DNA from 4 places in the Bacillus hominis genome. Region 4 is predicted to be linked to each of the others. Evidence: predicted binding sites of a transcription regulator. Region 4 holds the regulator's gene; each other region holds the start of a gene.
What was found. The regulator LexA, encoded in region 4, represses DNA repair genes until DNA is damaged. The targets are predictions, from matches to a motif close to CGAACATATGTTCG.
Positions count from the first base shown of each region.

Region 1: a site for LexA is predicted at 2,136-2,149, ahead of ruvA (Holliday junction DNA helicase RuvA). Genes of this name have one in related genera too.
Region 2: a site for LexA is predicted at 2,777-2,790, ahead of uvrB (excinuclease ABC subunit B). Genes of this name have one in related genera too.
Region 3: a site for LexA is predicted at 2,452-2,465, ahead of QUF93_RS21915 (DNA polymerase IV). Genes of this name have one in related genera too.

Region 1 covers NZ_JAUCFS010000005.1:3,981,154-3,989,367, forward strand. Annotated here, with positions in the region: gene queA (tRNA preQ1(34) S-adenosylmethionine ribosyltransferase-isomerase QueA) at 1-224, opposite strand, end outside; gene QUF93_RS23230 (DUF2905 domain-containing protein) at 244-444, opposite strand; gene ruvB (Holliday junction branch migration DNA helicase RuvB) at 441-1,442, opposite strand; gene ruvA (Holliday junction DNA helicase RuvA) at 1,448-2,065, opposite strand; gene QUF93_RS23245 (iron-hydroxamate ABC transporter substrate-binding protein) at 2,255-3,199, shown strand; gene QUF93_RS23250 (BofC C-terminal domain-containing protein) at 3,212-3,742, opposite strand; gene QUF93_RS23255 (branched-chain amino acid ABC transporter substrate-binding protein) at 4,177-4,611, shown strand; gene QUF93_RS23260 (YhcN/YlaJ family sporulation lipoprotein) at 4,645-5,292, opposite strand; partial or broken gene safA (SafA/ExsA family spore coat assembly protein) at 7,445-7,607, opposite strand; gene nadA (quinolinate synthase NadA) at 7,948-8,214, opposite strand, start outside.
Region 2 covers NZ_JAUCFS010000005.1:4,664,487-4,671,667, reverse strand. Annotated here, with positions in the region: gene QUF93_RS27010 (hypothetical protein) at 1-116, shown strand, start outside; gene QUF93_RS27005 (ATPase) at 113-508, shown strand; gene QUF93_RS27000 (hypothetical protein) at 529-756, shown strand; gene QUF93_RS26995 (MerR family transcriptional regulator) at 857-1,618, shown strand; gene QUF93_RS26990 (hypothetical protein) at 1,615-2,235, shown strand; gene QUF93_RS26985 (DUF4362 domain-containing protein) at 2,281-2,712, shown strand; gene uvrB (excinuclease ABC subunit B) at 2,863-4,839, shown strand; gene uvrA (excinuclease ABC subunit UvrA) at 4,845-7,181, shown strand, end outside.
Region 3 covers NZ_JAUCFS010000005.1:3,744,517-3,752,730, forward strand. Annotated here, with positions in the region: gene rnz (ribonuclease Z) at 1-400, opposite strand, end outside; gene QUF93_RS21905 (DUF3932 family protein) at 590-841, shown strand; gene QUF93_RS21910 (hypothetical protein) at 946-1,074, opposite strand; gene QUF93_RS21915 (DNA polymerase IV) at 1,195-2,433, opposite strand; gene QUF93_RS21920 (hypothetical protein) at 2,576-2,776, shown strand; gene QUF93_RS21925 (tripeptidase T) at 2,838-3,956, opposite strand; gene QUF93_RS21930 (GNAT family N-acetyltransferase) at 4,084-4,629, opposite strand; gene prli42 (stressosome-associated protein Prli42) at 4,940-5,032, shown strand; gene QUF93_RS21940 (DUF3894 domain-containing protein) at 5,123-5,362, opposite strand; gene QUF93_RS21945 (L,D-transpeptidase) at 5,427-5,987, opposite strand; gene QUF93_RS21950 (aromatic acid exporter family protein) at 6,004-6,972, opposite strand; gene QUF93_RS21955 (amino acid ABC transporter ATP-binding protein) at 7,073-7,795, opposite strand; gene QUF93_RS21960 (amino acid ABC transporter permease) at 7,788-8,214, opposite strand, start outside.
Region 4 covers NZ_JAUCFS010000005.1:3,300,673-3,308,886, forward strand. Annotated here, with positions in the region: gene tkt (transketolase) at 1-288, opposite strand, end outside; gene QUF93_RS19615 (DUF896 domain-containing protein) at 954-1,193, opposite strand; gene QUF93_RS19620 (YneB family resolvase-like protein) at 1,239-1,895, opposite strand; gene lexA (transcriptional repressor LexA) at 2,036-2,656, shown strand; gene QUF93_RS19630 (DUF4097 family beta strand repeat-containing protein) at 2,760-3,560, opposite strand; gene QUF93_RS19635 (DUF1700 domain-containing protein) at 3,564-4,106, opposite strand; gene QUF93_RS19640 (PadR family transcriptional regulator) at 4,099-4,422, opposite strand; gene glnA (type I glutamate--ammonia ligase) at 4,809-6,143, opposite strand; gene glnR (transcriptional repressor GlnR) at 6,192-6,581, opposite strand; gene QUF93_RS19655 (methionine gamma-lyase family protein) at 6,758-8,029, opposite strand; gene hflX (GTPase HflX) at 8,022-8,214, opposite strand, start outside.

The sequences.
Region 1 (8,214 bases), 680 kb from region 4:
GTATCTTCTTTCACACCGTGCAAGCGAGCAGGCATAACTTTCGTTTCATTTAAAACTAAGCAATCCCCCTCATGTAAGTAAGAAAGAATGTCCGTAAAATGTTTATGCTCAATATCGCCTGTTTCACGGTCTAACACCATTAATCTTGATGTTTCACGCTCCTCTAGCGGGACTTGTGCAATAAGTTCTTCTGGTAAATGAAAATCAAACAGATTAATATCCATAACTGTATCCACCTATTTCTTATTTGAATCGATTTATTATATACATAATAAAAGATAATGCAATACTTAACACAATACATGTAATGATAGGAAAATAAAAGGTAACGTTACCTTTTTTCACAAAAATATCTCCTGGAAGCCTTCCTATGAACTTCCAAGCTAATCCAACAACAATGAGCAAAATACCAGCTGTAATAAGCAGCTTTGGCATCTCCGTCATACTTTTGGCATCTCCATTCCGAAATGCTCATATGCGAGCGGTGTTACAATCCGGCCTCTTGGCGTTCTTTGTAAAAAGCCAATTTGTAATAAATACGGCTCATACACATCTTCAATCGTATGCGATTCTTCCCCAATCGTTGCTGAAACAGTTTCTAATCCAACTGGACCACCGCGGAACTTTTCAATAATACCAAGCAGTAATTTATGATCGATATGATCAAGTCCTAATTTATCTACTTGCAATAGTTCTAACGCCATTTGTGTAATTTCCATCGCAATCGTTCCGTCACTGCGAACTTGTGCGAAGTCACGTACACGTCGTAATAGACGATTCGCAATACGAGGTGTACCACGGGCACGTCTTGCAATTTCTAATGCAGCTAACGAATCTATTTCAACTTCAAACACTTCTGCTGTACGTTCTACAATCGCAGAAAGCTGATCTACTGTATAGTACTCTAATCGTGAAAGTACACCAAAACGGTCACGAAGTGGTGCTGATAATGCACCTGCACGCGTCGTTGCCCCAACTAGCGTAAATGGAGGTAAGTCTAGACGTACAGAGCGAGCTGACGGTCCTTTCCCAATAACGATATCAAGGCAAAAGTCTTCCATCGCTGGGTATAACACTTCTTCAATAGATCTATGCAAACGATGAATTTCATCAATAAATAATACATCCCCAGGCTGAAGTGCTGTTAATACAGCCGCTAAATCTCCTGGTCTTTCAATTGCGGGACCTGACGTTGTTCGAATGTTAACACCCATTTCATTGGCAATAATATTCGCAAGCGTCGTTTTACCAAGTCCAGGTGGTCCATATAAAAGCACGTGATCTAACGTTTCTTCACGCATTTTCGCCGCTTCAATAAACACTTCTAAATTATGTTTCGCTTTATCTTGGCCAATATACTGACGGAGCGTCTGTGGCCGTAATGAATACTCTAAATCCGAATCTTCATATGCAGATTCCCCTGAAAGGAGACGTTCGTCCATTATACTCACCTCTTACCATTTAGTAAAAGACTAAGTGCCTTTTTGATATACTGATCCGTTGTAAGTGATTCTTTTAATAATTCTGGTACAACGCGAGAAACTTCTCTCTCCGCGTAACCAAGTGCTCTTAGTGCTTCAAGCGCCTCATCAAGCTCAGTTGATGAGCCTTTCTTCTGATCAAAGCTTTCAACATCTGAGAACAGATCAACAAATGCATCTGGCACGACATCTGCTAGTTTTCCTTTTAAATCTAAAATCATTTGGCGCGCTGTTTTCTTTCCGACGCCCGGGAATTTCACTAAAAACTTCTCATCTTCATGTTCAATCGCTTGAACGACCTGTCCTGTTTGACCAGAAGCTAAAATTGCAAGAGCGCCTTTTGGCCCAATGCCAGACACACCTAACAACTTTGTAAATAATAAACGCTCTTCACGTGTTTTAAACCCGTAAAGTGCCATAATATCTTCTCTCACATAATGATATGTATAGACACGGATTTCTTGCTTACTTCTTTGAAATACATACGGATTCGGTGTGAAAATTTGATAACCAATTCCATTATGGTCAATTACGACATATTCCGGTCCTACATACTCCACGTAACCTGTAACATATTCAAACAAAATACGATCTCTCCCTCTTAAATCATGTATTCCATTTTAACATATTTAACAATAGAAAAGCGAGACTACCCCAACAAATGTTCCCTGTTTACAATTTCCGTTTTTTTCTATTGACATAAAGACAAAAAGAACATTACTATACAGGAGTCAATAATGATTATCAATATTAATTAAAGGGGTTACATCATGATGAAACAAAGGCTATTTATTTTATTTACTATTATGCTAGTTGTTCTTTCTATTGTTGGCTGTTCTTCTCAAAAAGAAGAATCAAAAGCAAAAGAACAACCGAAAACAAAAGTTGTAAAACACGCTAAAGGGGAAGCAACAATTCCAGTAAATCCAAAGAGAATTGTTGACTTATCTGGATCAACAGAAGAGTTATTACTTCTTGGTCATAAACCTGTTGGTACAGCAAACACATATAAAGATAAAATCCAAAATCATTTAACAGAAAAGCTAGACGGAGTAAAAGCAGTAGGTTGGTACTGGGCACCTAAAGTTGATTTAGAAGCTGTTACTGCTCTAAAACCAGACTTAATTATTTTAAATAACCGTCAATTAAAAATTTATGATCAATTAGAAAAGGTTGCACCGACAGTTGTTCTAGAAACAAACTTAGAAGACTGGCGCGGTAAGTTTAAAGAAGTAGGTAAGCTATTTGACGAAGAGAAGAAAGCTGACAAATGGATTGCAGACTACGATAAAAAGGCTGACTCTTTATCTAAGAAAATTAAAGAAAAAACTAAAGATGAGAACTTTATGTTCGTTGCAGTAACACCACAAAACTTCCGTGTATACGGTAGCTTCGGATATGGTGACATACTCTTTAACGATTTAAAACTTCCAGCAACAAAAGGTACAGATTTAAAACAAACGATGGCACAAGTATCACTAGAAGGCCTTGTTGCATTCCAGCCTGACCAAATGTTCGTTGTAAACTTCGGCGGAGAAGCTGATAAAGTATACGAAGACTATAAAAACAGCGCCGTTTGGAAAGATAATAAAGCAGTAAAAAATAATCACGTATATGAAGTATCGAACGAAGCCTTCAATACGAAAGCATTCAACCCAATCGGAAAAGATATGCTAATTGATGAAATCGCAAAAGAAATTTTAGCTAAAAATAAATAAGAAAAAAGCAGCTCACCCTGAGCTGCTTTTTTTCTTATTTTGCACTGCATACTGCTTCATTTTTTCGATTGTCTTTACAAAACCTTCTTTTGATTTTATGCGAATACCACGTTTCAATTCCGCACGCTCATAACTTTCAAGCTTTTTCATATCAATTTGAAAGAAGGAATGGATCGCGTTATCACTTTTCGGTACCCCTTTGAAAATTTGCAATATCCCTTCCTCTGAAACACCAAAATAACCGCTCGTTTTCAGTAAAGGAGAAATATCATCAACTTTCTTTTGTAATACGATTTGCACATCATCACGATCAACAAGTTGCCATTCTTTATATTGCTGTAAAAACTTTTCTAAATCCGCTACTTTTTCTGTAAATATTTCTTCACTTACTTCTCCATCAACATACATACGCTCTAATAAAATTGTAACTTGAGGTTCTTTCTCTGTTACTTCTGGTACTGGCCCTTCTGCCCTCACATTCGTTTCACAAACTAAACAAAACATCATCACGAAAGCTTGTACTGCAATCAGTATCCATTTCATTTCCGTTCACCTCTTTTAGGCAAGATCAAACTTTCATTTGTAGTTTTTCCGGAAATGGGGGTTTTATCCATATAAACAATAGCATTAAATTTCTAAGAAAAATAAAAAATGCAGATAAGGGTTAATCCTCATCTGCATATATCATTTACTTTTATATAAAATGAAAGACGCCTGCAAAGCAGGCGTCTTGATGCGTTTACGGCGAGAGACCAGGCGACCACATTCGCGTGTTTAGCACTTAAGCATATCTCTCGTCTTACGTAAATTAGCTCATCGCTTTGCTAATATAACATTAATAAGATAGAAGCGCAACATGTTTCTAAATATATTTTTCTTCCTCTTTCACCCAATTGAAATTTATGTAAATTATAAATTGATTAATGTAACATATATGCTACGATTAATTTTATAAATATAAACAGGGGATGAATGCTTTGAAAAAAATTAAAGATGAGCGCCTCATACTTCAAATGTTAAAAAACATACGTGTTGCCTTTATATTTCAATCGATTGGTATAATTGGAATTCTAGGTTATATCGGACTCACTGAAGGAATTAATCAAATTACAAAATCTCCATTATGGTTATTGTTTATGTTTACTGGTATTTTAATTAACTATTTACAACTAAGTGTTTCAATCGATGTAGAAGTAAGCGAAAAAGAAATGAAGCTGATACCTTATTATAAAATCGTTTTACGCTCCCTTATTTTAGGGATAATTATGGCTCTTATTTATTTTATTTTCAGTCCAGAAAGACCTCTATTTGAAGCTATCCTTACAGGTAGTATTCTCTTCGTATGTTTTTTAACTTCTTATTCTGTTAGTTATCTCATTAAAAAACGTCGTTTACAAGACGAAGATGAATAAAGAGGAAGGGCTATCCCCTTCCTCTTTGATTTGTTATCGTACTGTACCAGTCAGACCGTAACGAATATCTCGGAACATATTTGTTATGTCACGATTAAAATCGTTTGTAACTGTACCGTTACGTAGACGTGTACTCATTGCATCAACACGAGTAAACATGTCATTTCTTACAGAAACATATACGTTTCTATTTCCAACTTCATCCGCAACAGCTTGACGAATTTCGTTCGCCATCGTTGTTTCATTCGTCGCTGGATTACGTGGTTTTACCGCAATCGCTACATCGTTTCCATATACAACTGTAGAAACTCGATCTACGTTATTCATACGTTTTACACGATTCGTAATTTTCTCCGCAGTTTTACCATCATTGTTAATGTATGAATTGTTCATTGTAATATTACGAGTTGGGTGCGGATTAGCAATTTGCCCATTGTAATTTACATCACGGTAATAATTATTATATCCTGTATCGTTACGACCGTTTCTATATGTTACATAATCTGTAGAACGATCGTTACGCGTTACATTATCACGATATGGCTGTGTATCATTATAAGATGTACGCTCGTAATTATAGTTACGTCCATCCATCGCATTATTATCTTTTGGTGTACCACATGCAGCTAATGCACTGGTAACTAACAAAGAAGCAGCAATAATTTTCACTTTCGTATTCAATACAAAAACCCCCCTTGTTAGAATGAACTTCTCTTTCGAAAAGCTCCCCCTTATGATGAGTAACCGAGAGGGTTTTTACACTGTTAATATTTCACTAGGAATTTTCTAGCACTTAATGTAAATTCACCATATTCCTGACTATCACGAATACAAAAAAGGTGGGAATAACCCCACCTTTTTTAAACTTCCTCTTCGTCCTCTTCTTCTGAAACTGGTTCTCCAAATACATTTGGTGGGTCCGGTTGATAATACATCGTTCCTGGCTGCGGTGCATATGCTGGCTGAGTCGGTTGATAATACAAAGGATTGGCGTATTGTGGTCCACCCGGTTGCGGACTATATAACCTACTCTCTCCTCCGCATCCACAATCTTCTTCCCCTTGCACGAGTGGTGGTATATTATTATCCATTGGCATCATATTTGGATTTGGCATAGAAGTATATTGCGGCGGCATTTGATTGTATGGATTTTGTTGCTGATAATGCGGATATGGCGGCATCATTGGCTGTTGATACGGCATTTGATATGGCATCATATTTGGCGGTTGATTGTTATCCATTATCGGCATCATATTTGGCATTTGGTTGTTATCCATTATCGGCATCATATTTGGCATTTGGTTGTTATCCATTATCGGCATCATATTTGGCATTTGATTGTTATCCATTATTGGCATCATGTTTGGCATTTGGTTGTTATCCATTATCGGCATCATATTTGGCATTTGATTGTTATCCATTATTGGCATCATGTTTGGCATTTGGTTGTTATCCATTATTGGCATCATGTTTGGCATTTGGTTGTTATCCATTATCGGCATCATATTTGGCATTTGGTTGTTATCCATTATCGGCATCATATTTGGCATTTGGTTGTTATCCATTATCGGCATCATATTTGGCATTTGGTTGTTATCCATTATTGGCATCATGTTTGGCATTTGGTTGTTATCCATTATCGGCATCATATTTGGCATTTGGTTATTATCCATTATTGGCATTATATTTGGCATTTGGTTGTTATCCATTATCGGCATTATATTTGGTGGTTGATTGTTATCCATTATTGGCATTATATTTGGCATTTGGTTGTTATCCATTATCGGCATTATATTTGGTGGTTGATTGTTATCCATTATTGGCATTATATTTGGTGGTTGATTGTTATCCATTATTGGCATTATGTTTGGCACTTGAATATTAGGCGGTATTACTTGCGGGATAATAACACTTTCTTTTGATACGTTTGGTGAGACTATGTTCCCTACATTCTCTTTCTTCACTTGCGGTAACACTATATTCCCTACATTCTCTTTCTTCACTTGCGGTGACACTATATTCCCTACATTCTCTTTCTTCACTTGCGGTGACACTATATTCCCTACATTCTCTTTCTTCACTTGCGGCGACACTATATTCCCTACATTCTCTTTCTTCACTTGCGGCGACACTATATTCCCTACATTTTCTTTTTTCACTTGCGGTGACACTATATTCCCTACATTTTCTTTCTTCACCTGCGGTGACACTATATTCCCTACATTTTCTTTCTTCACCTGCGGTGACACTATATTCCCTACATTTTCTTTCTTCACCTGCGGTGAGACATTTCCTATATTTTCTTTTTTCGTTTGCGGAGAAATGACGTTGTTAGGTTTCATTTTATTAATTTGAGGAGCAATTAACTCGCTTCCCTTTTTTATTACATCTGAAATTTTATATTCTTTTTTCGGTTTAATCGGCGGTTGTGGCGGCTGTGGTAATACATTAATGGAAAACTTAGTATTTTCTTTCGTAGTCGGTTTTGGTTTTTCTACTTTCTCTACAACAGGTGGCTTTTGAGTGACTGACGGTTTTTCAACTGGTTTCTCTTTTTGTACTTCTTTTTGTGGCTGTGGCTGCACCTGTACTTCTTTTTGTGGTTTCACTTGCATTTCTTTTTGCGGCTTCACCTGCATTTCTTTTTGCGGTTTTACCTGCATTTCTTTTTGCGTTTGTTGCATAGCTGGTTGCTGTGTAATAGGTGCTGATTGATACGTAATTTCATCTTCATCTTCTATTCCAAGTGGAGTTGGTGTTGATGCAAACTCTTTTTGTTGCACCTCTTTTACATATTGTTTTGGAGGCGTAGAACCTGCTCCAGCCTGTTGTTTCACATGAACGCCGTTTGATGGTACTTTAATTTTCATTCCTGGCATAATAAGGTCTGGATTACTAAGCTGTGTATTTGTTTTTTTTAGCGTCTCAAAATCCACTCCGTACTTTTTGGCAATTTTCCAAAGGGTATCCCCTTTTTGCACGATATGAATTTTCAAATTTTCCCCCTCCTGTATAACTTATCTATAAGTAAAAACACTTCGAAGTAACACTTTCTAAAAGAATTTAATTTCATTTTACTTTTATCACTTCATACAATATGGTTTGAAGTGGAATAAGCATAAAGTGAAACTTTAATCAGCCCTCACCAATCGGGCGTTTACGGGCAGTTGATCTCCCACCTAACTTCTTTGCTCCAGCCGAATTTTGAGGCCGGAGTTTCACTGCCCACAAATAGCGGGATAAAAAAATCACAATGATTTCCTCAACACAATGTATGCCTATTTCATTCTTGTTATGATTATATGTACGAAAAAAAGCAACGGAAATCCCGCTGCTTTAAACGCGCTCTAACATACGATTTAATGCAAGAACTGCCTCTTCTGTTACTTGTTTCTCCACACGAATAACGTTAATTTGTTCTCCTCTTTCTATGTTCTCAAGTGCCCATAACAGGTGAGGTAAATCAATTCGGTTCATTGTTAAACAAGGACACATAAACGGATTTAGTGAAATAATTTCTTTATCAGGATGTTGCTGAATAATTCGGTTCACTAAATTCATCTCTGTACCAATCGCCCACTTACTTCCCGCTGGAGCAGCTTC
Region 2 (7,181 bases), 1.4 Mb from region 4:
ACGGAAATGCTGGTATGCCATTTGTTTTATTTGTACTAGGGCAGTTTGTTTATTTCGTTGTGAATTATTGGCCGAAGTGGAAATATAGAAATAAAAAAGAGGCTGATCGTGTATGAATAAACAAGGGGTTATGAGATTTTTAGGGAGTCTATTTTTAGCGGGAATTCTTTTAAATACGAGTTTAGTCATTTTAAATATTTCGTGGGGAACGATATTGATTTCAAATGTAGCTCTTATTATTTTATATGCTGTGTCTGAGTATAGGGAGAAAAGGCGATTAAAAGAAGAAGGCGTACCTGCATTAGATGAGAGGGTCATGAAAAAAATGCAGCAATATTTTATGGTTTGTATGGTAGGTTTCTTTTTACTTTTTACCTCGTACCTTTGCGTGAATAAGTATTTAGATAGAGAGATCGTGGATGTAAATGAATCATTATATATAGTTATTTTTGGACTGTTAATTAGCGTGGCATCGACGAGTGTATTAGCAACAAGGGACATCAAATAAATATATAAAGGGGAAACGGGATGGGATTAGCGGTATTATGCGTTGCGACGGCTATATTTGCAATTTTGTGGGGGATGCAAAACTTCTCTCGTAATCCAGTGCCAAGTGTATGTATTATGATTGGTGCTGTAGGTTTATCATACTATTTATTAGTTTTAGCGCATTATCATAAAACAGCAATAAGTGTTGTTGTTGGGGCAATTATTTTATCTTGTGGACGTGCTATACAAAAGGGTTTTCTTCCATAAAAGCTGTTTATACAAAGGGTATAAACAGCTTTTTGTATTTTTTTTACAAACTACTTGAAAGTTACGTTACGTCATCTTTTATAATGAAGGAGAAGAGGTGATGGAGTTGATTTCGATTCAAGAACTAACGAGGGAAACAGGGGTTACAGTAAGGACGTTACGTTATTATGATCAAATCGATTTATTAAAGCCGAGTGGAAAAACTGATGGAGGACATCGGTTATATAGCGAGAGAGACGTTGTTCGTTTGCAGCAAATTTTATTTTTAAAAGAAATGGGTTTTTCGTTAAAAGAGATTACGAATATGTTAATAACGGGTGAGCTCAATTTAAAAGTATCGCTTGGAAAGCAACTTAAGTTTGTACAAGATGAACAGAAGAAATTTAATCGAATGGAACGTATTTTACAAGCGGTTGTTTATTCAGTAGATGTGGAAGGGGAACTGGATTGGAAAGTTATGTTTGAACTTATTCAGCTTTCGAAACAGTCTCCTCGAATACGTGAAATGTTCCAAAATGAAGTTTTTTCTAAGGAAGAACAAAAGTTGCTTCATAATTTGCCGAACATGAGTGAAGAAGATCCGAATGTTTTAGAGTGGGTAGATTTATTAAAGCAACTACGTAACTTTATGAAAGACGGTAAGGAAGCATCATGTGATGAAGTACAAGGCGCAACAAAGAAATTAATGCAGAAGTGTTTAGAGATGGCAAATGGTGATGAAACATTTTTAGATAAATTGTGGGAAGTAAGAAAGTCAAAAGAAGATTCACAGAAAATGAGTATGTATCCAATTGAGGAAGAGCTTCTAGTATATATGGATGAGGCTTTTCGTATATATGATGAAAGGGAGAGAGATAAATGAGTATACTGGCAGAATATCGGTGGTATTTTTTAATTGGTGCAGAGATTGTATTTTGGTTATCGGCTATCGGTTTCTTTTTACTCCGTTACGGATTCCGTTTGAAAAAGGCGAGTTTTATTATGGGGATTGTGCTACTCGTAAATGAAGTGTTTATTTTAACTTTAGGGGTAGTGGACTATTATCAAACAGGGAAGTTCTCTAATTTTCAAATCATTACGGTAATCATTTTATTATATGCAGTTTTTTATGGAAAAAAGGATTTGAAGAAATTAGATATATATGTGCGAAAATTAGTTGCTAAATGGCGGAATGAACCAGCGCCTATTATTGAAGAACAGGTAGAATTAACAGGCATGGCCTATGCGAAGCAAGAAATGAAAACTTGGGTACTACACCTTGTTTTATTCGTCGCTGTGCATATTTTCTTTTTCTTCGCGTATGGATTTATTCCATTTGAACAGTGGAGCAATTGGTTAGAGTCAGGAATCGTTTTAAATAAAGCAGCAAGCCGTGTAAGCCAAGTGTGGGCTATTATTCTTTTAGTGGATACTGCAATTTCATTTTCATATGTGATTTTTCCGAAGAAGGAGAAAGAAAACGAGAAGCTACTTTCATAGAGGAAAGTAGCTTTTTGGGTATACAAATAATTTTTATAGGAGAGGCTGACAATAGAAAAAAGAAGCGGTTTTATATGCCTAGTTCTCTTTAGCTTAGTAGCATGCTCACAACCTAACAGTGCAATTGATAAGAAGAATGATGTCGTTGCAAAGGGGGCAGAAATTTCTAATCTGGATAAATTCGAAAAGTTCGTTTTGAATGTGGAACAAGGGGAAGTTGATAAAATAAGAATTGTAAATTATACAGATGAAGGTGATCCGGTTTTTCAAACGTTAGAGCATAGTGAGAAAGATATACTTTATGTGTTAGATAATAGACAAGACCAATTTGCTGGTGACCATAAAGGGTTACATAAAGATAGTTGTAAAAGGATTGTTAAAGAGCAACGTGAATTAGAAACAGGTTATAGGTTAATAGATTGTACGAATGAAAATGGGCGCAATGGATATGACCTATTATATGTACCTAAAAAATAGAGTTAGTAGAGGAAGGAAGTATTTATTCCTTCCTTTTTTATGTATATATTGTCGAAAGTTTTACCGAATATCTGTTCGTTTTTTTAGGTTTTTTATGAGCATTCGTGGTAAAATAATAATACAGATTTTTATGAGGAGGTCGGTTTTTAGTTGGAACATCCATTTGAAATTATCTCAGAATATTCCCCGCAAGGTGATCAGCCGGGGGCGATAGAGAAGCTTGTAGAGGGAATTAATAGTGGAAAGAAAAAGCAAGTGTTGCTTGGAGCGACAGGGACGGGTAAGACATTTACGATTTCAAATGTCATTAAAGAAGTGCAGAAGCCAACACTTGTGATGGCTCATAATAAAACGTTAGCAGGGCAGTTATATAGTGAGCTGAAAGATTTCTTTCCTAACAATTCTGTTGAGTATTTTGTTAGTTATTACGATTATTATCAGCCAGAAGCGTACGTACCACATACGGATACGTTTATTGAAAAAGATGCGCAAATTAACGATGAAATCGATAAATTACGCCACTCGGCAACGTCTTCCTTATTTGAACGAGATGATGTTATTATCGTTGCGAGTGTATCGTGCATATACGGTTTAGGTTCTCCGGAAGAATACCGCGAGTTAGTTGTTTCACTTCGAGTTGGTATGGAAAAGGACCGCAATCAATTGCTTCGTGAACTTGTTGATGTACAGTATGGACGTAATGATATTGATTTCAAGCGTGGTACATTCCGTGTGCGCGGAGATGTAGTTGAAATTTTCCCTGCATCACTTGACGAACATTGTATTCGAATTGAATTTTTCGGAGATGAAATAGATCGTATTCGAGAAGTAAATGCATTAACGGGTGAAGTATTAGCAGAACGTGATCATGTAGCAATCTTCCCGGCATCTCACTTCGTTACACGTGAAGAAAAGCTGAAGGTAGCTATTGAAAATATAGAGAAAGAATTAGAAGAGCGTTTAAAAGAATTAAATGATAACGGTAAATTGTTAGAAGCGCAGCGCATAGAACAACGTACACGTTATGATTTAGAAATGATGCGTGAGATGGGTTTTTGTTCAGGGATTGAAAACTATTCCCGTCATTTAACACTTCGTCCAGCAGGTTCAACACCATATACACTTTTGGACTATTTTCCAGAGGATTTCTTAATTGTTATGGATGAGTCGCATGTATCGGTTCCGCAAGTAAGAGCGATGTATAACGGGGACCAAGCACGTAAGCAAGTGCTTGTGGATCATGGATTCCGTCTGCCATCAGCTTTAGATAATAGACCGCTCACATTTGATGAGTTTGAAGAGAAAACGAATCAAGTTATTTACGTTTCGGCAACGCCAGGACCATACGAGTTAGAGCAGTCACCGGAAGTAATAGAACAAATTATTCGTCCAACAGGGCTTTTAGATCCACCAATTGATGTACGACCAATTGAAGGTCAAATTGACGATTTATTAGGAGAGATTCAAGATCGTATTGCAAAAAATGAACGTGTATTAATTACGACTTTAACGAAAAAAATGTCAGAGGATTTAACGGATTACTTAAAAGATGTAGGAATTAAAGTGAACTATCTTCACTCTGAAATTAAAACGTTAGAACGTATTGAAATTATTCGTGACCTTCGCCTTGGTAAGTTTGATGTACTTGTCGGTATTAACTTATTAAGAGAAGGATTAGATATTCCAGAAGTATCACTTGTAGCTATTTTAGATGCTGATAAGGAAGGATTCCTACGTTCAGAGCGTTCATTAATTCAAACAATTGGTCGTGCGGCACGTAATGAAAACGGCCGCGTTATTATGTACGCAGATCGTATAACAAGATCAATGGGAATTGCGATTGAAGAAACGCAGCGTCGTCGCCAGTTGCAAGAAGCTTACAATAAAGAGCATGGTATTACGCCGAAGACGATTCAAAAAGGAGTACGTGACGTTATTCGTGCGACAACAGCAGCTGAGGATACGGAAACGTATGAAACAGCACCAGCTAAGAAGATGACGAAAAAAGAACGTGAAAATACAATTGCGAAGATGGAAGCAGAGATGAAAGAAGCAGCAAAAGCGTTAGATTTCGAGCGTGCAGCTGAATTAAGAGATTTACTATTAGAATTAAAAGCGGAAGGGTGAAAAGAGTGAGTAAGGATTTTATTGTTGTAAAAGGTGCTAGAGCGCATAATTTAAAAAATATTGACGTAACCATTCCGAGAAATCAGCTTGTTGTTGTGACGGGATTGTCTGGTTCAGGAAAATCATCGTTAGCATTTGATACGATTTATGCGGAAGGGCAGCGCAGATACGTGGAATCTTTATCCGCGTATGCGCGCCAGTTTTTAGGGCAAATGGATAAGCCGGATGTTGATACGATTGAGGGTTTATCTCCAGCGATTTCAATTGATCAAAAAACGACGAGTCGTAATCCACGTTCAACGGTTGGAACGGTAACAGAGATTTATGATTATTTACGTTTATTATTCGCACGAATTGGTACGCCGATTTGTCCGAATCATGGAATTGAAATTACATCACAAACAGTGGAACAGATGGTAGACCGTGTTCTTGAATATCCTGAACGTACGAAGTTGCAAGTGCTAGCGCCTATCGTGTCAGGGCGTAAAGGTACGCATGTGAAAGTATTAGAAGATATTAAGAAGCAAGGTTATGTTCGTGTGCGCGTTGATGGAGAGATGCTGGATGTATCTGAAGAGATTACGTTAGAAAAAAATAAGAAGCATTCAATTGAAGTTGTTATTGACCGTATTGTTGTGAAAGAAGGAATTGCAAGCCGACTTGCAGATTCACTCGAAAGTGCTTTAAAGCTTGGCGGGGGCCGAGTTTTAATCGATGTAATGGGAGAGGAAGAACTTCTATTTAGTGAACATCATGCTTGTCCGCATTGTGGTTTTTCAATCGGAGAATTAGAGCCGCGTATGTTCTCGTTCAATAGTCCGTTCGGCGCGTGTCCTTCTTGTGATGGACTTGGCTCGAAGTTAGAGGTAGATTTAGAGCTTGTTATTCCGAACTGGGATGTATCATTAAATGAACATGCGATTGCTCCTTGGGAACCGACAAGTTCACAATATTACCCGCAATTATTAAAATCTGTGTGTAATCATTACGGCATCGATATGGATATGCCGGTGAAAGATATACCGAAGGATTTATTTGATAAAGTGTTGTACGGAAGCGGGGAAGAGAAGGTTTATTTCCGCTATGTGAATGAATTTGGTCAAGTAAAGGAAAATGAGATTTTATTTGAAGGTGTTATTCCGAATATCGAGCGTCGTTATCGTGAGACGAGTTCTGATTATGTTCGTGAGCAAATGGAGAAATATATGGCGGAGCAAGCTTGTCCAAAGTGTAAAGGCGGACGCTTAAAGCCTGAGAGTTTAGCTGTTTTCGTTGGTGATAAAACGATTGCTGATGTAACGAAATATTCTGTTCAAGAAGTACAGGAGTTCTTCTCGAATGTTGAGTTAACTGAGAAACAACAAAAAATTGCTCATTTAATTTTAAGAGAAATTCAGGAACGCGTTGGGTTCTTAGTGAACGTCGGTTTAGATTATTTAACGTTAAGTCGTGCAGCAGGAACTTTATCAGGTGGTGAGGCGCAGCGTATTCGTTTAGCAACGCAAATTGGTTCTCGCCTTACTGGCGTACTGTATATCCTCGATGAGCCTTCTATTGGTTTGCATCAGCGCGATAATGATCGTCTTATTCGTACATTGCAGGAAATGCGTGATTTAGGAAATACGTTAATCGTTGTTGAGCATGATGAAGATACGATGATGGCTGCTGATTATTTACTTGATATCGGACCTGGTGCAGGTATTCATGGTGGTCAAGTTGTATCAGCAGGTACACCAGCTGAAGTTATGCAAGACGAGAATTCATTAACAGGGAAATATTTAAGCGGTAAAGAGTTTATTCCGGTACCACTTGAAAGACGTAAAGGTGATGGACGTAAAGTGGAGATTGTCGGTGCGAAAGAAAATAACTTGAAAAATGCGAAGATGTCATTCCCTCTAGGAACATTTGTAGCAGTGACAGGCGTATCTGGCTCTGGAAAAAGTACGATGATTAATGAAGTGCTATATAAATCGTTAGCTCAAAAGTTATATAAAGCGAAAGCGAAGCCAGGGGCTCATAAAGAAATTAAAGGTCTTGAGCAGTTAGATAAAGTTATTGATATTGATCAATCACCAATCGGGCGTACACCACGTTCCAACCCAGCAACATATACAGGTGTATTCGATGATATTCGTGATGTGTTTGCGCAAACGAATGAAGCGAAAGTGCGTGGATATCAAAAAGGACGTTTCAGCTTTAACGTAAAAGGCGGCCGTTGTGAAGCGTGTCGTGGTGATGGAATTATTAAAATTGAAATGCATTTCTTACCAGACGTGTATGTTCCGTGTGAAGTTTGTCACGGTAAACGTTACAACCGTGAAACGTTAGAAGTGAAATATAAA
Region 3 (8,214 bases), 440 kb from region 4:
CACTGAATTCATTATCCTCAAACACAATACCCTCTTCCGTAATCTCAACGATTTCAAGTGGATATTTAACATGTGTCGTACTTACTAATAATGCTACTTCAATAAATTGTTTAATTCCTTTTGGGCCGTACACTGTTAACGGCGTCGTTCCTCCTTGAAAAGAACGGCTCCCTAATAAACCCGGCAAACCAAAAATATGATCTCCATGTAAATGGGTAATAAATATTTTTTCAATGCGTCTTGGGCGTACAGATGTATGTAAAATTTGATGCTGAGTCGCTTCACCACAGTCAAATAGCCACGTTTGCCCTCGTTCTTCTAACAATTGTAAGGCGATTGCTGAAACGTTCCTTCCTTTTGAAGGAACACCTGCACCAGTTCCTAAAAATACAAATTCCACTTTCTTTCCTCCAGCTCTTTATATAATCTATCTTTCATCTTACGGAATGTTATTTCAAATGGCAAATTGAATTTACATAACCAATCATCTAGACAACTATATAACACGAACGTTTGAAATAAAAAACTTAACAATTGTTCGTATTTTGTAGTAATATAACTATATCATATATAAAGGGAGCGTTTTATTATGAAAGAAGTATTTCGTTTACAGACTGATTTTTCATCTTCATTTGATCGCTGGGTAAGTTCTTTCGTTTCTGATCATCCAGCACAACTAGAGTGGACGACTTTAAAAGAATTAATTCATGAATATACAACATCACATACAAATGAGACGTTACCAACATATATTTCTTCAGCTTTAACATATTACGCACAACGCGTTTCAACAACAAATAGCTCAGAGATTGTTATTTTTGAAAACCCTACAATCTCATAATCTATAATAAAAAGCACTGATTACAGTGCTTTTTATTTATATCCATACTCGTTTGCTCTCCTTGTTTTCAACTTGGCATGGGGCTGAAAAAGGATCTGATCGCTTCAATGCATGACCGGATTCTCTCTTCTATCTAAAAAAGAAGGGTTTATATCCATAACACCTTTTACATATACCCATTTTTTCACTTTCAACAAATAAGCAACAGCTATGCATAATCCGACACACTCCATACTCGTTTGTTCTCCTTGTTTTCAACTTAGCATGGAGCTAAAAAAGGGTTTGACCGCTTCTACGCATGGCTAGATCCTCTCTTCCATCTAAAAAAGAAAGGTTTAAATCTCTAACAACTTCTACATAAACTTATTCTCTAATTTTTGCTGAAACGACTTCTCTTGCTTACGTAATAATTGACTACCTCGCTGTAAAATAGGTGTTCCATACTTATCATTGATTTGATCAATAACAGCAAGTAACGGCTCTTCTTTCGCATCTTCTTCAAATGAAAACAAATCTAACTGTTTTACCGATTCTGTCTTCCACTCTAATTCAGTAGCCGTAACACCTAACAAACGAACAGAATCACCATCCCAGTGTTGCTTCCATAAACGGGATGCCGCTTGGAAAATAACCCGTTCTTCCCAAATTGCATTTTTCAATTGTTTACTCCGTGTTACTGTGCGACGATCATGGTATTTAATCATAATTTGAATGTTATAACTAACGAGAGTTCGTTTTTGTAACCTTTTGCTTACTGATTTCGATAATCTTTCTAACATATCAAGTAATTCTTTTTCTTCATCCATATCCTTTGAGAAAGTCATCGAATTTCCAACGCTTTTATGTTGTCCCATTTGATTTGGATCAACTTCCCTGTCATCCATACCTTTTGCACGTTTTTGTAAATCAACACCGTGCTTTCCAATTTTAGCGCGAATGATATGCTCGTCTCCTTTTGCTAACTGTTCAATTGTATGTATATGAATGTCTTTTAGTTTTTCAGCTGTTTTCTCTCCGATTCCATGCATCTCTGCAACGGATCGTGGCCAAATAATTTCTGGGATATCACGTTTTCGAAGTACTGTAATACCAAGAGGTTTTTTCATATCTGAAGCAGTCTTTGCTAGGAAAAGATTTGGAGCGATTCCGATGCTACATGGAAGCTGTAACTCTGTTAGTAACGCTTGTTGAATCATCTTCGCTATTTCAGGAGGCGAACCGAGTGCATAGCACTCTGTAATATCTAAATACCCTTCATCTATCGAAACCGGTTGTATTTTTTCTGTAAAACGGGAAAGAATTTGAAACATTTGAAATGAAGCTTCTCGATATAATGTAAAATTAGGATGCCTCACAACTAATTGCGGACATAATCTCTTTGCTTCCCATAGAGGCATCGTCGTACGTATTCCATTTTCTCTCGCCTCATAACTACATGTTATGATAATCCCTTTTCTCTCTTTTTCATTCCCCGCAATCGCTAATGGCTTTCCTTGTAATGATGGGTCATGAGCAATTTCAACAGATGCGAAAAAACAATTCATATCTACATGTAAAATAACACGTCCATTTTTCGGATACATTTCTCGCATAATACTCACCCCTTTCAAAGAACGTTTGTTCTTTCATTATATCAAATTCATGTACAATATAATAATTACTTATTCTTTTTATCCTTATTTTTGCTATACTTTATATGAACTATGGATATTATTGTAAAAGGAGTGATCTATTGTGAAATCAAATAGTAAACTCAACTATACATTTCTCGTTATTATATTAGTCATCTTAATTAATTATTTATTACTTCCTATTTTTGATATAAACGTAGCAGGGCTCCTTCCACGTTTACTAAGTATCGTAACAACCTATATACTGCCATGGATTTTCCTATATTGGCTTATCCGCCTTGTGAAAGCACTTGAATCAAAATAAAAAAAGACGCGTAAACCATAATTGGTTCACACGTCTTTTTTACTTTTTTTTACTTTATTACTTACTTCGCTACTTCTTCAATAATAGCTACAACTAATTCTGCTGTTTTCGCTAATTCTTCAACAGGAATTTTTTCATTTGTTGTATGAATTTCTTCATAACCAACTGCTAAGTTAACTGTTGGGATACCATGTCCTGCGATTACGTTCGCATCACTTCCGCCACCACTTTGGTGAAGAGAAGGCGTACGACCGATGTTTTCAGCTGCACGTTTCGCAACTTCTACAACGTGATCGCCAGCAGCAAACTTAAATCCTGGATACATAACGTTTACTTCAACGTCTGCATGACCACCCATTTCTTTTGCAGTTGTTTCAAATGCTTCTTTCATTTTTGCAACTTGTGCTTCCATTTTCTCATTTATTAAAGAACGAGCTTCTGCAAAAATTTGAACATGATCGCAAACGATATTTGTTTGTGTACCACCTTCAAAACGTCCAATATTTGCAGTTGTTTCAGAATCGATACGACCAAGTGGCATCTTTGCGATTGCTTTTGCTGCGATAGTAATTGCAGATACACCTTTTTCTGGTGCTACGCCAGCGTGAGCTGTTTTCCCGCGAATAATCGCATTCACTTTCGCTTGTGTTGGCGCTGCAACTACAATTTCACCAACTTTTCCATCACTATCTAATGCATAACCATATTTTGCTGTAATACGCTCACGGTCTAACGCTTTTGCACCAACAAGACCAGATTCTTCTCCAACTGTAATAATAAATTCAATTTTACCATGAGGAATGTTTTTCTCTTTTAAGACACGAATTGCTTCAAACATAGATGCTAATCCAGCTTTGTCATCGGCTCCTAAAATTGTAGTACCATCTGATACGATATATCCATCTTTAATAGAAGGCTTAATTCCATTACCAGGAACTACTGTATCCATATGAGAAGTGAAATAAATTGTATCAACACCGTCTTTTGTTGCTGGTAAAGTACAGATTAAGTTACCTGCACCATGACCAGTCACACCCATCGTGTCATCCTCAAATACTTCTACACCTAAAGCAGTAAATTTCTCTGTTAACACTTTGCAAATTTCTGCTTCAAATTTTGTTTCAGAATCTACTTGTACTAACTCCATAAATTCATTTACTAAACGTTCTTGATTAATCATAAGACTGCGCCTCCTGCACTACCATTATGTATGTAACAACATTAATTATAACAGAATTTCGCAAAAGTTTCGAAATACAAGACAAAAAACAGATGGTTAACACATCTAGATCCCCATCTGCCTCCTATTACTCGTTTAACAATACCCAGCGCATATGATCTTCCCAGATTCCATTTACCATTAACATCTTCCTAGATACTCCCTCATATTGAAAGCCTATCTTCGTCACTACTTGTATAGATGCTAAATTACGTGGCATAATCGGCGCTTCTATACGATGTAAATGAGATTCCTCAAAAGCAACTTGAATTGCTTTTCTAAGCGCTTCTGTCGTATAGCCTTTATTCAACTCTTCTTTATCTAATTTGTAACTGAGTACACAAGATTGATAAATACCACGAACGATTAAATTAAATGAAATACAACCAATTATTTTCGTATCATCACCCTTTTTAAAAATCCAAAGCCTGATGATCTTACCTTCCGCGAACTCTTTTCTATCCTTTTGTAACTTTTTCTTTTGATAATCTAACGTGAAAAAATCCTCCGGTCTATACTCTTCCCACGCTTTTAAAAATTCACGATTTTTGTCGTAATATTGAAGAACTTTTTCCGCATACGACTCATCAATTTCTCTTAAATGTAAACGATCTGTTTCGTATATTTTCATCATCGTATCTCCATTCTTCATGCCTGCATAACAAAAAACTAGTACTCTATCTTTTAATATATTCTCTACACACACAAAAATTTCCTGTTATACTTTACACACATTTCTCGAAATTTGTCATTTCTCTCCCCTTGTCCACAAATCCATTTCTCGTTACAATAAAGTGAAGCTTTAATTAGTTGCACCAATCGGGCGCTTACGGATAGTTGATCTCCTACCTAACTTCCCCGCATTCGCCGAATTTTGAGGTGAGACCCTTACTGTCCGCAAATAGCGGGATAAAATTTGTACTGATTTGCAAGGAGGTTTAACGATGCATAAAAAAGCTCAAAAAATTATGGTTTATATAATGCTAATTTCTATGCTTGTAACAACACTACTTACTGGCGCAAGTATGTTTTGGTAAAAAGGACGATTCACTCGTCCTTTTTTTACTGCTTACACATACAAAATAGACCATCTCGAAATCGAGATAGTCTAACTTGTAATGAACATTTTATTTTATATATATTACAATTGCTACAATACTAAAGGAAAAAGCCATTACAAGTGCTATTACAAAACTTGTATATTGTTTCTGCTGAAATGCCCCAATAACAAAAGTAAGATTGAGTAATGCCATAAATACAATCGCTACAACGTAAGAACATATATTAAAAGTTGCTAATATGAATGTAATGACAAATAGAAAACCAATGCAAAACTGCATGTAAGAAATTTTTGGATTCAAATACATATGAGCAACCCCTTTACTTAATTATCTTTATATATTCTCATTAACGCATGGTTATGTACACATGTCAAGACAACTTATAGAAAAGAAAAAAGCCAACCGTTTCGTTGGCTTTTCCAAATACTATGGCCCCTTTTTCCTTCGCCAATTGCTGAAATGTTTTTTTCGATTTCACAATCGATACTTTCGTTCCAATTGGAATACGATCAAACAAATATTCCACATCATGTTTCTTCATTCTTATGCATCCTTGCGAAATATATTTTCCAATTGAACTAGGCTGATTTGTCCCATGTATCCCATATTTACTTCCATCAGTTCCTCTTGCGTTAAATCCCATCCACCTCGATCCAAGTGGATTTTTCGGAGATCCACCAGGAATATCCTTCGCAATATAATACGGATCCTTCGCTTTCAGTACAATATCAAAAGTTCCTTCTGGGGTTAATTCATTTGTTTTCCCTGTCGCTACTGGAAAAATCTTTTGAATCTTCCCATCGTCAATGTAAGCAAGTTTATTTGTCGCTTTATTTACAATTATAAAAGGATCTCCAGCACGTGGATTATCACCAAGAGGCCAAATCGGCGATAAAGAAAAACATAATAATAAAGAAAGAAGATACGGCATATATAATTCCTACCTTCTAAATAAGTTCTTTTATATTATCCTTTCCCTTAAAACGACTTTTAATGAGCAAATATTGCTCCATTTCATAAACAAGTTGAACGAGTTTTGCACGTATTTCAAATTCTTCTCGCGAGACTGGTAAAGGCATTTCTCTAAATACCTCTCGCATTTCTTGAAGTTGTCTTAACGAAATGACCCCTGTACTTTCAGGACGAATAGAATTTCCTATATTTTCGATTACGTCTGCAATCATATCAGCTTGTTCATACGTCCAAGACAGTGATGCAGCTAATGGTATCATTCGCTCCAAAATTTCAAATTGTTGCATACGCATATCAAAATACCGATAATAATAGTCATCTTCACGCATAAATTCATTCTCAAGTTTTTTAAATGATAAATCTTTTGCTTCTTTTAGCATCATTTCTGTTTCAATTAATTCGGCCCCACTCCAATTACTATCTCGATTTCGTAAATAAACGACCATTTCAAACAAAATCGTTCTGAAATGGTCTTCTATTTTCCCTTGATACTCTTTCAGTTTATTCTCACTGCTTGGCATGTACATGTTTACTAATAAAGCGACACTAATTCCAATCGTCAGTATAGCAATTTCATTTCCAACTATAAGCCATGTAATTTGTTTCAATGAATATAGATGCATGACAATAACTGAGCTCGTGACAATCCCTTCTTGAATTTTAAACATAACTGCAGTAGGGATAAATGTAAGTAATAATACACTAATTGCAAGTGGTGTATAACCAATTGTTTCAAAAATACAAAATGCGAATACCATTGATAATACACAAGCTAAAAAACGATGTAACGATACTTGAACTGATTTACGTTTCGTGTTTTGTACACATAAAATGACTAAAATACCCGCTGAACTATAAAATTCTAAACCTAATAACTGAGCAATTAAGACTGCCGCACCTGTCCCTATTGCTGTTTTTACTGTACGGTATCCAATTTTAAACATATCATTACTCCTATATGTATAACTGTATTTAAAGTTAGTATAAAAAAAGGATGACACAATGTCATCCTTTTCTACTTATTATTCACTTAACCTTTACATATTACAATATCTTTTGTAAAAATTGTTGCGCACGTTCACTCTTCGGTGCTGCAAAAAATTCTGCTGGAGCACTATCTTCTACGAGCTTTCCACCATCTAAAAAGAGAACACGGTCTGCTACTTCTTTTGCAAATCCCATTTCATGTGTAACGATTGCCATCGTCATTCCTGTCGTAACTAATGATTTCATAACTTCTAACACTTCTTTCACCATTTCTGGATCTAACGCAGAGGTCGGTTCATCAAACAACATAACTTCCGGTTCCATCGCTAACGCTCTTGCAATTGCTACACGTTGCTTTTGTCCTCCTGAAAGGCGATTCGGATACGTATCTTTTTTATCTAATAATCCTACTTTTTCTAAAAGTTTCTCTGCTTTCTTTTCCGCTTCTTGCTTCTTTACTCCTTTTACATTAATAGGAGCATACGTAATATTTTCTAATACAGTCATATGAGGAAATAGGTGAAAATGCTGAAATACCATTCCGACATTTTCACGAACATGCATGATATTCGTTTTCGGGTTCGTTACTTCTTCCGTTCCAATCCAAATGTGACCATTTGTCGGTGCTTCTAACATATTCATACAACGTAAAAATGTTGATTTCCCTGATCCAGACGGTCCGATAATTGCAACAACTTCTCCTTTTTCAAGCGTTGTCGTAATTCCTTTTAATACTTCATTTTTCCCAAATGACTTATGAAGGTTTTCAATTTTAATCACTTTTTTTCATTCTCCCTTCAATGGCTTTCCCGACTAATGTAAGAATAATGACTAGCATATAATAAATCAGTCCAACAAAAAGTAATGGCTCAAGATATTTAAACGTTTCACCGCCTACAATGTAAGCACGGCGCATTAAATCTGTTGCTCCAATTACAGTTACTACAGCCGATTCTTTCGTAAGAGTCGCAAACTCATTTACAAGTGCTGGTAATATATTTTTTAAAGCTTGAGGAAAAATAATATTTCTCATCATTTTTCCGTAAGGAACCCCTAAAGCCATAGCCGCTTCTGTTTGTCCTTTATCAACCGCTTGAATGCCGGCACGAATTACTTCTGACATATATGCACCTGAATTTAAACTAAATGCAAGTACAGCTGCTAAAAAGGCCGGTATCTCATACCCAATCATTTGCGGA
Region 4 (8,214 bases):
TCCCCATTGACGGAAGTTCTTTAAATCATCCATTGTTAAGTCATAACCAGATAGATGAAGTAGGCTGTATAGTAACATTGAACCATGACCTGCAGATAATACGAAACGATCGCGGTTAAACCACGTTGGGTTATTTGGATTGTGTTTCATAAATTGAGTCCATAATGTATAAGCCATTGGTGCTGCACCCATTGGCATTCCTGGGTGACCAGAGTTTGCTTTTTCAATCGCATCAATGGATAATGTGCGAATCGTGTTGATAGAAAGTTGTTCGATTGAATGTGACATGCTATTCTTCCCTTCGCGTATGTTAGTAAACGTTTTATACATTTATATGATATCTTCCCACGCAAGATTATACAACATGTATCGACAAATATGTTGATGTTTTTTTGATTTTTTATAAAAAAATCAACGTTTTCGGTAATGTATGGGCATTCAATATGACATACTTTTTCATTGTTTTTATTTTAGGAAGAAAGGGAATTATCTGTATTTTTATGCAATATCATTAAATCTAAAAATAAAGAAGATTATTCTCCCTTTGAATCGAAATAAAATCAATAATAATTACCATCAAAGTAACACATGCACAAGATCATATTTTAAGCTTAGCGCAAATATGAAAAGCACATTAATTTCAAACACGCACTTCTACTAATCATAAAACAAATGTCACACGCATATTCTCTTCGCATCTATTTTATCCTGCCTAAAGAATTACTATATATACAATCCACTTGCAATCATTGCTTCTAATAAAACTATGTCAACCAATTCGATTTATTCACATATTACCTTCACAACGAGTGCATAATAAAAGACATATCAATAGATATGTCTAAATTAACCGCTCACTATGTATTGAAACGATTGAAGTAGCATTACAACTGGAAAGCTATTACTAACGTATCTTTCTATTAATATCAAAAAAGATGGGTTATGCCCATCTTTTAATTTAATTTTGCATTATCTTGCTTTTTTAAAGCTTTTAATTTCGCCGGTGTAACATCTGTACCTTCTTCGTTAACGACTTTAATTCCTTTTAATTCGTTTAACATATTTTGACGAAATCCTTTTAGATATTGTTCACGTAGCGATTGGCGCTCACGTTGTTCTTCTTCAGTTAAGCCTTCAGCTTTTGCTTTTTTCGCTAAGAAGTTAATGCGTTCAATGAGTTCGTGACTTGGCATCTCGAATCCCCCTTCTACTCAAAACTGATTATTATCATACAATAGTTAGTCCTCTTTATCAAGCAATTGCTTTGTATATTCTACATATCTTCGATGTACAGTTGCTTTTGAAACATCATGACCAAAACCACGAAGTGTTGCTGCAATTTCTTCAAAAGTTAATTCATTTCGGCGTAAACGTACAATTTCCTCAATTGGCACTTCTTTTTTCTCACGTCCTATACTTAAATGACGATTTTTCAAATTATTCTCCGGACGAAATCCTTTCTCTACCGCCCTTTGCATGCCACGTTTAATTTTTAAATTGTGGATCTTTCTTTGATACTCTTCAACGATCCCAATTATATCTAGCACCATCGAATCTGAATCTGAAAGCTGTAATTCACCACTATGCGTGTGCGTATAAACTTTTATCCCCTCTTTATGTAAACAATGCATTAATGCAATCTTTGCATTTCCTCTACCAAGACGCGTTTCATCCTGTATAAGTAGTACATCAACTTGTTCATCTCGAATTGTATCTAGTACTTCTAATATGCCATCACGTTCAATTGTATAACCGCTAGCCTGCTCCTCAATTACCTTTGTAACATCCATTTGATAGCGCTCAGCTAAATGCAATAATTCATCTTTTTGACGCAATAATGATGTTTCCTGTTCTTCTTTTGTTGTGCTCACACGTGCATAAATAATTGCATTCATTTTGAACCCTTCTTTCTCACTATATTTCCTTATAGTGTATCATAAATTCGCCTTTCGTTCGAACTTATGTTTGTAGAATGTTTATTCGCATGTTATACTTAATAATAATAAAAACGAAAGAAAACGAGGTGTTAGAAAACATGGAAAAGTTAACGAAACGCCAGCAAGACATTCTCGACTTTATTAAGCTAAAAGTACAAGAAAAAGGATATCCACCTTCCGTACGTGAAATCGGCCAAGCAGTCGGCCTCGCTTCTAGTTCTACAGTGCACGGACATTTATCACGACTAGAAGAAAAAGGATATATTCGACGCGACCCAACAAAACCACGAGCAATTGAAATTTTAGGTGACAACCGAATAGAAACAGAAACACAATCAGTTATTCAAGTTCCAATCGTCGGAAAAGTTACTGCCGGTTTACCGATTACAGCAGTAGAAAGTGTAGAAGAGCACTTCCCACTTCCAGCTAGTATCGTTTCTGGATCAGATCAAGTGTTTATGTTACGTATTTCTGGAGATAGTATGATTGAGGCTGGTATCTTTGATGGTGATTTAGTCGTAGTCCGTCAACAACAGTCTGCATACAACGGTGAAATTGTAGTTGCTTTAACAGAAGATAACGAAGCAACTGTTAAACGCTTCTATAAAGAAAAAGACCATTTCCGTCTACAACCGGAAAACTCTTCACTAGAACCTATCATTTTAAAACAAGTGTCAGTTATCGGAAAAGTAATTGGCGTATATCGTGATTTACATTAAAAATAATAAAAAGAAGATAATCCCCTTATTTATATAGGGCATTATCTTCTTTTTATATTTTGATAGATTTCCGTTCATCCAAAAGAGTGCATTTCATTAATTATTAACGCGTTTCAATAGTAACATCTCCAGCAGTGGTTTTTCCGCTAATCTTTTTACTACCATTACCAATCGTTATATTTTTATTTTCCTCATTAAAAATTGTTACATCTCCGGCAGCGCTTTGCCCACTAATAACTGCATCTTGCGGTTTTTCCAATAAAGTAATATCTATATCTCCAGCAGTTGAACTTGCCTCTAAATCATATTTAGAATCATGATCAATGATATCTACATCTCCACTAGCCGTTTTCGCTGTCACTTTCCCTATTACTTTTTTAAAATTCACCTCACCAGCTTTTGTAGATCCCTCCACACTCTTTGCTTTTACATGTTTCAAATCTACTTCTCCCGCAAGTGTCTCAACACTTACACGGTCACCTTTCACATCACTTATTTCTATTTGTCCAGCGGATGATTTTACTTTTATCTCTTGGTAAAAACGTTCAGGTACAAGTATAGTCAATGCAGGCGTTTGAAAATCGAAAGTAAAAAATGAGAAATCAAATGAAACACCTTTCTCTATTTCCCCTATGACTTTCAATGTGTCACCATCTTCAGCAATACGAATCTCCTGTTTACTTACGTCTCCTGTTTGCTTTACATAAAAAGAGGAATCAGGAGATTTTTGGACAACAATATCTCCAGCATCTAACTTAACTTCTACATTTTTTAGCGTTTCGTTTTTAATAACTTCTTCCTTATTTCCTTTCTCTGCAGTTTCTACTGCTTTTTTATATGTTTGTGAAATCCCTATTACTCCAATAATGATACAAGCGATAGCTACTAATAATATTTTTTTCATCATCTACTCCCCTTTTATCATTTTGAAGTTCCATATTACATATCGTACGCATAATCTCTTAAACCACTTCGTACTATAATAAGCGATAATACATAACAACAAACCTACTCCGACAAATGTTATACTAACGAAAAGATCCAACCATATAAAAGTGCCCATAAATACTTTGATAATAACAAAAAACGGTGTCACTACACTAGCAATACCACCGACCCAAAAGGAAAATATAAAAGCGATAATTGCAACTAACGGGCCTAACACAATAATAAAATTAAACAAACTAAGTCCAATCGCTGCCATAACAGCTCTTGTCACATTTGAAGTCGATGGATCTTTTTTCATCTCATCAAATCGATACATCGCAAGTAAGTCTTTTGCAATTGCTTTCGGAGAACCTAGCCCTTTTATTATTTCCGATTCAGTTTTCCCCTCTTCTACCCCGAATTGAAAATGCTCTTCATAATCAAATAAAATATCTGTCCTCTCTTCTTCCGATAACTTTCTAAGCTGATTCGATAATTCCTTAAGGAACTGTTCTTTATTCATCCCAATTCACCCCTTCAATAATTTCTTGTACCCCTTTCGCAAAATCACGCCACTCTGTTACTAATAATGTAAGTTGCATCTCTCCTTGCTCTGTTAGTTGATAATATTTACGGGGCGGTCCTTCCGTGGATTCTTTTAAATATGTTTGAAAATATCCCTCTTTCGTTAAACGACGTAATAACGGATATACAGAACCTTCCGATATTAAAAATTTATTAGAGATTTGCTGAACAAGTTCATAACCGTAACAATCCTTACGTTTTACAAGTGCCAATACACAAAGTTCTAACACACCTTTTTTAAACTGAACGTTCAAGGACAATCCCCCTTTCTCATTTCAGTACTGTTCAATACACGGTACCTAATTTATCCATAATATACCACTTGGTACTATTTATTGCAAGGTACTATATTTTCGCACTTTAATTTATCACTAAACACATCCACAACATCAAACACTGAACAAAACATACAATGCAATTGTTTTTCTATATATACCCATAGCCAGCACGCATATTAAATCCTTATTCAATCACCTCTTCCCGAACCGAAAAATGATTTAAAGTTTACTACGTTAAATTGAAGAAATACAATAGCACTTTAAATAATCTCCATGATTTTTTTCTGGGCATTTCGCAGGCACCTATTTTGCCCACAAATAAAAAAAGCCCTGATACCGTAGTATCAAGGCTTTATCATCTCTTAGTATAGAGACATATATTGATCGCGTTCCCATTGGTGAACTTGAGTTCTAAAGATATCCCACTCAATCTCTTTCGCTTCGATGAAGTGCTCAAGTAAATGATCACCTAATGCGCCACATACGATTTCATTAGATTGTAAAGTAACTAATGCTTGCGCTAATGTTGCTGGTAAGTCAACGATACCTGCTTCTTCACGCTCTTCTTTTGTCATTACGTAGATGTTACGGTCTACTGCAGCTGGTGGAGTTAATTTGTTTTTAATTCCGTCAAGACCTGCTGCTAATAATGTAGCCATTACTAAATACGGGTTTGCAGCTGGGTCAACACTACGTACTTCTACGCGTGTACTAATACCACGAGATGCAGGGATACGTACTAACGGGCTACGGTTTTGTGCAGACCATGCTACGTAACATGGAGCTTCATATCCAGGTACTAAACGTTTGTAAGAGTTTACAGTTGGGTTTGCTACCGCTGTAAATGCTGGTGCATGTTTTAAAATACCTGCGATGAAGTGACGAGCATCATCACTTAATTGTAAATCACCATTTTGATCAAAGAATACGTTCTCACCATTTTTAAATAATGATAAGTTACAGTGCATACCTGAACCGTTTACACCGTATAATGGTTTCGGCATAAATGTTGCATGTAAACCATGTTTACGAGCAATTGTTTTTACAACAAGTTTGAATGTTTGAATGTCATCACATGAGCGAATTGCATTTGCATATTTAAAGTCAATTTCGTGTTGCCCTGGAGCAACCTCATGGTGAGATGCTTCAATTTCAAAGCCCATTTCTTCAAGCTCAAGAACGATATCACGACGACAGTTTTCCCCTAAATCCATCGGTGCAAGATCGAAGTATCCACCGTTATCGTTTAATTCTAATGTTGGATTTCCTTTTTCATCAACTTTAAATAGGAAAAATTCTGGCTCTGGTCCAAGATTGAAATCTGAGAATCCTAATGCTTCCATTTCTTTTAACACACGCTTTAAGTTGTTACGTGGATCGCCATCAAATGGAGTACCATCAGCATTGTAAATATCACAGATTAAACGAGCTACTTTACCTTTTTCAGCTGTCCAAGGGAAAATTACCCAAGTATCTAAATCCGGATATAAATACATATCAGATTCTTCAATACGTACAAAACCTTCAATAGAAGATCCATCAAACATCATTTTGTTATCAAGAGCCTTTGTTAATTGGCTCACTGGAATTTCTACGTTTTTAATTACTCCTAAAAGGTCTGTGAATTGTAAGCGGATATACTTTACATTCTCTTCTTTCGCCAAACGGAAAATATCTTCTCTTGTGTACCTAGCCATTATAAATTCCTCCTTAGTCCCTCTAAACACCTTCAGAATCAGTTATCTTTAGTGAAAAAACCTTGAAATGTCACCTTGTCGCAATGAAGTTCGATTAAATCTACCTGTATGTTGTAGTTCATCTCGAAGTATTTTGCGAAGCTCAGTTTTTGAGATTTCTTTCGTTTCTTCTTTTATTTTCACCGCTTCTGTTTGATTTTCTTTCATTAGTAACACTTGTTTAATACCAGCCATATTTAAGCCTTGATCTAATAAATCTTTAATCTCTAACAACTTATCTACATCGTTAAATGAAAATAATCTACGATTCCCCTTTGTACGGGTTGGTGAAACAAGATTATGCTCTTCATAGTAGCGAATTTGACGTGCAGATAATTGTGTTAAATCCATTACTATACCAATAGGAAACAGCGGGGCAGAACGTCTATCTTCTTTCATCGTTTCAGTTCCTCCTTCGCCTTAACTGTTTCTCATTTTATACTATGTTATGTTTAGTGTCAATAGATGTTAGCTTTTCTTACATGATTTTTTTATAAATTTTTTCATTCTTTTTTCTAACGGCACAAATCCTTACTTTCACACGAAAAAAAGCTGCCGAAATCGACAGCTTCCCTTTAAGAAATGGTTAACAGATTCTTTTCAATTAACGCATCAATCGCAGAACAAATCGCAATTTTCACATGCGAATAAGTTAATCCACCTTGTACATAAGCAACATAAGGCGGACGAATTGGGCCATCAGCTGACAATTCGATACTTGCACCTTGAATAAACGTCCCCGCAGCCATAATTACATCATCTTCATAACCTGGCATATAGTTTGCGTACGGAGTGAAATGAGAATTAATTGGAGATGCATATTGAATCGCTTGACAGAACGCAATCATACGATCTTTATCATCAAATTGAACAGACTGAATTAAATCTGTTCTTGACGCATTCCACGCTGGTGATGTATTCATTCCTAACTTTTCTAAAAATGCCGCTGTAAAAATCGCACCTTTCAGCGCTTGCCCCGCAACATGCGGCGCTAAGAAGAAACCTTGATACATTTCTTGCAGACTGTATAAAGATGCCCCTGCTTCCGCACCAATCCCCGGAGATGTTAGACGATATGCACACGCTTCAACATACTGTTCTTTACCGACAATGTAACCACCCGTTTTAACAATTCCCCCGCCAGGATTCTTAATAAGAGAACCTGCCATTAAGTCCGCACCAACATGACACGGCTCTTTTTCTTCAATAAATTCGCCATAGCAATTATCTACAAATACAACAACATCAGGTTTAATTTCTTTAACAAACGCGATCATCTCTTTAATTTGCGAAACTGTAAACGACGGACGAGTAGCATATCCTTTTGAACGTTGAATACCAATCATCTTCGTGTTACTACGGATCGCAGCTGCAACAGCTTCAAAATCCACAAATCCCTCTTCAGTTAACGGAACTGCGTTATAACCAATATTATATTCTTTAAATGAGCCTACACCTTTTCCGCGCACACCAACGATTTCCTCTAACGTATCATACGGTTTCCCCGTTATGTATAATAACTCATCTCCCGGACGTAAAATACCGAATAAAGCTGTTGAAATTGCGTGAGTACCTGAAATAATTTGTGGACGAACAAGACCCGCTTCTGCCCCAAATACATCAGCATACACTTTCTCTAACGTGTCACGACCAATATCATCATAGCCATAACCTGTCGTCGGAATAAAATGCGAATCGCTAATTTTATGTTTACGAAAGCTTTCTAGCACACGAAATTGATTACTCTCAATCACTTCATCCACACGTTTATGTATTTCTGTAATTTGACTTTCCACTTCTTTTACGATTGGAGCCATTTTTTCTCCATTTTTCAAACGATCAAACATTATTATTTTCTCCTTCTTCCACTAAAAATCTCTTTAATTGTCCATTAAGCGATGAATGAGCAAATATATACCCTGTACAATCATATACAAATTCATCTTCTAGAAATTCCATTTTCGTTAATAGCGTTTCTGTCTTCAAAAGCGTTAACAATCTACCTTCACTAGGAGGAATCATCACTTTATAA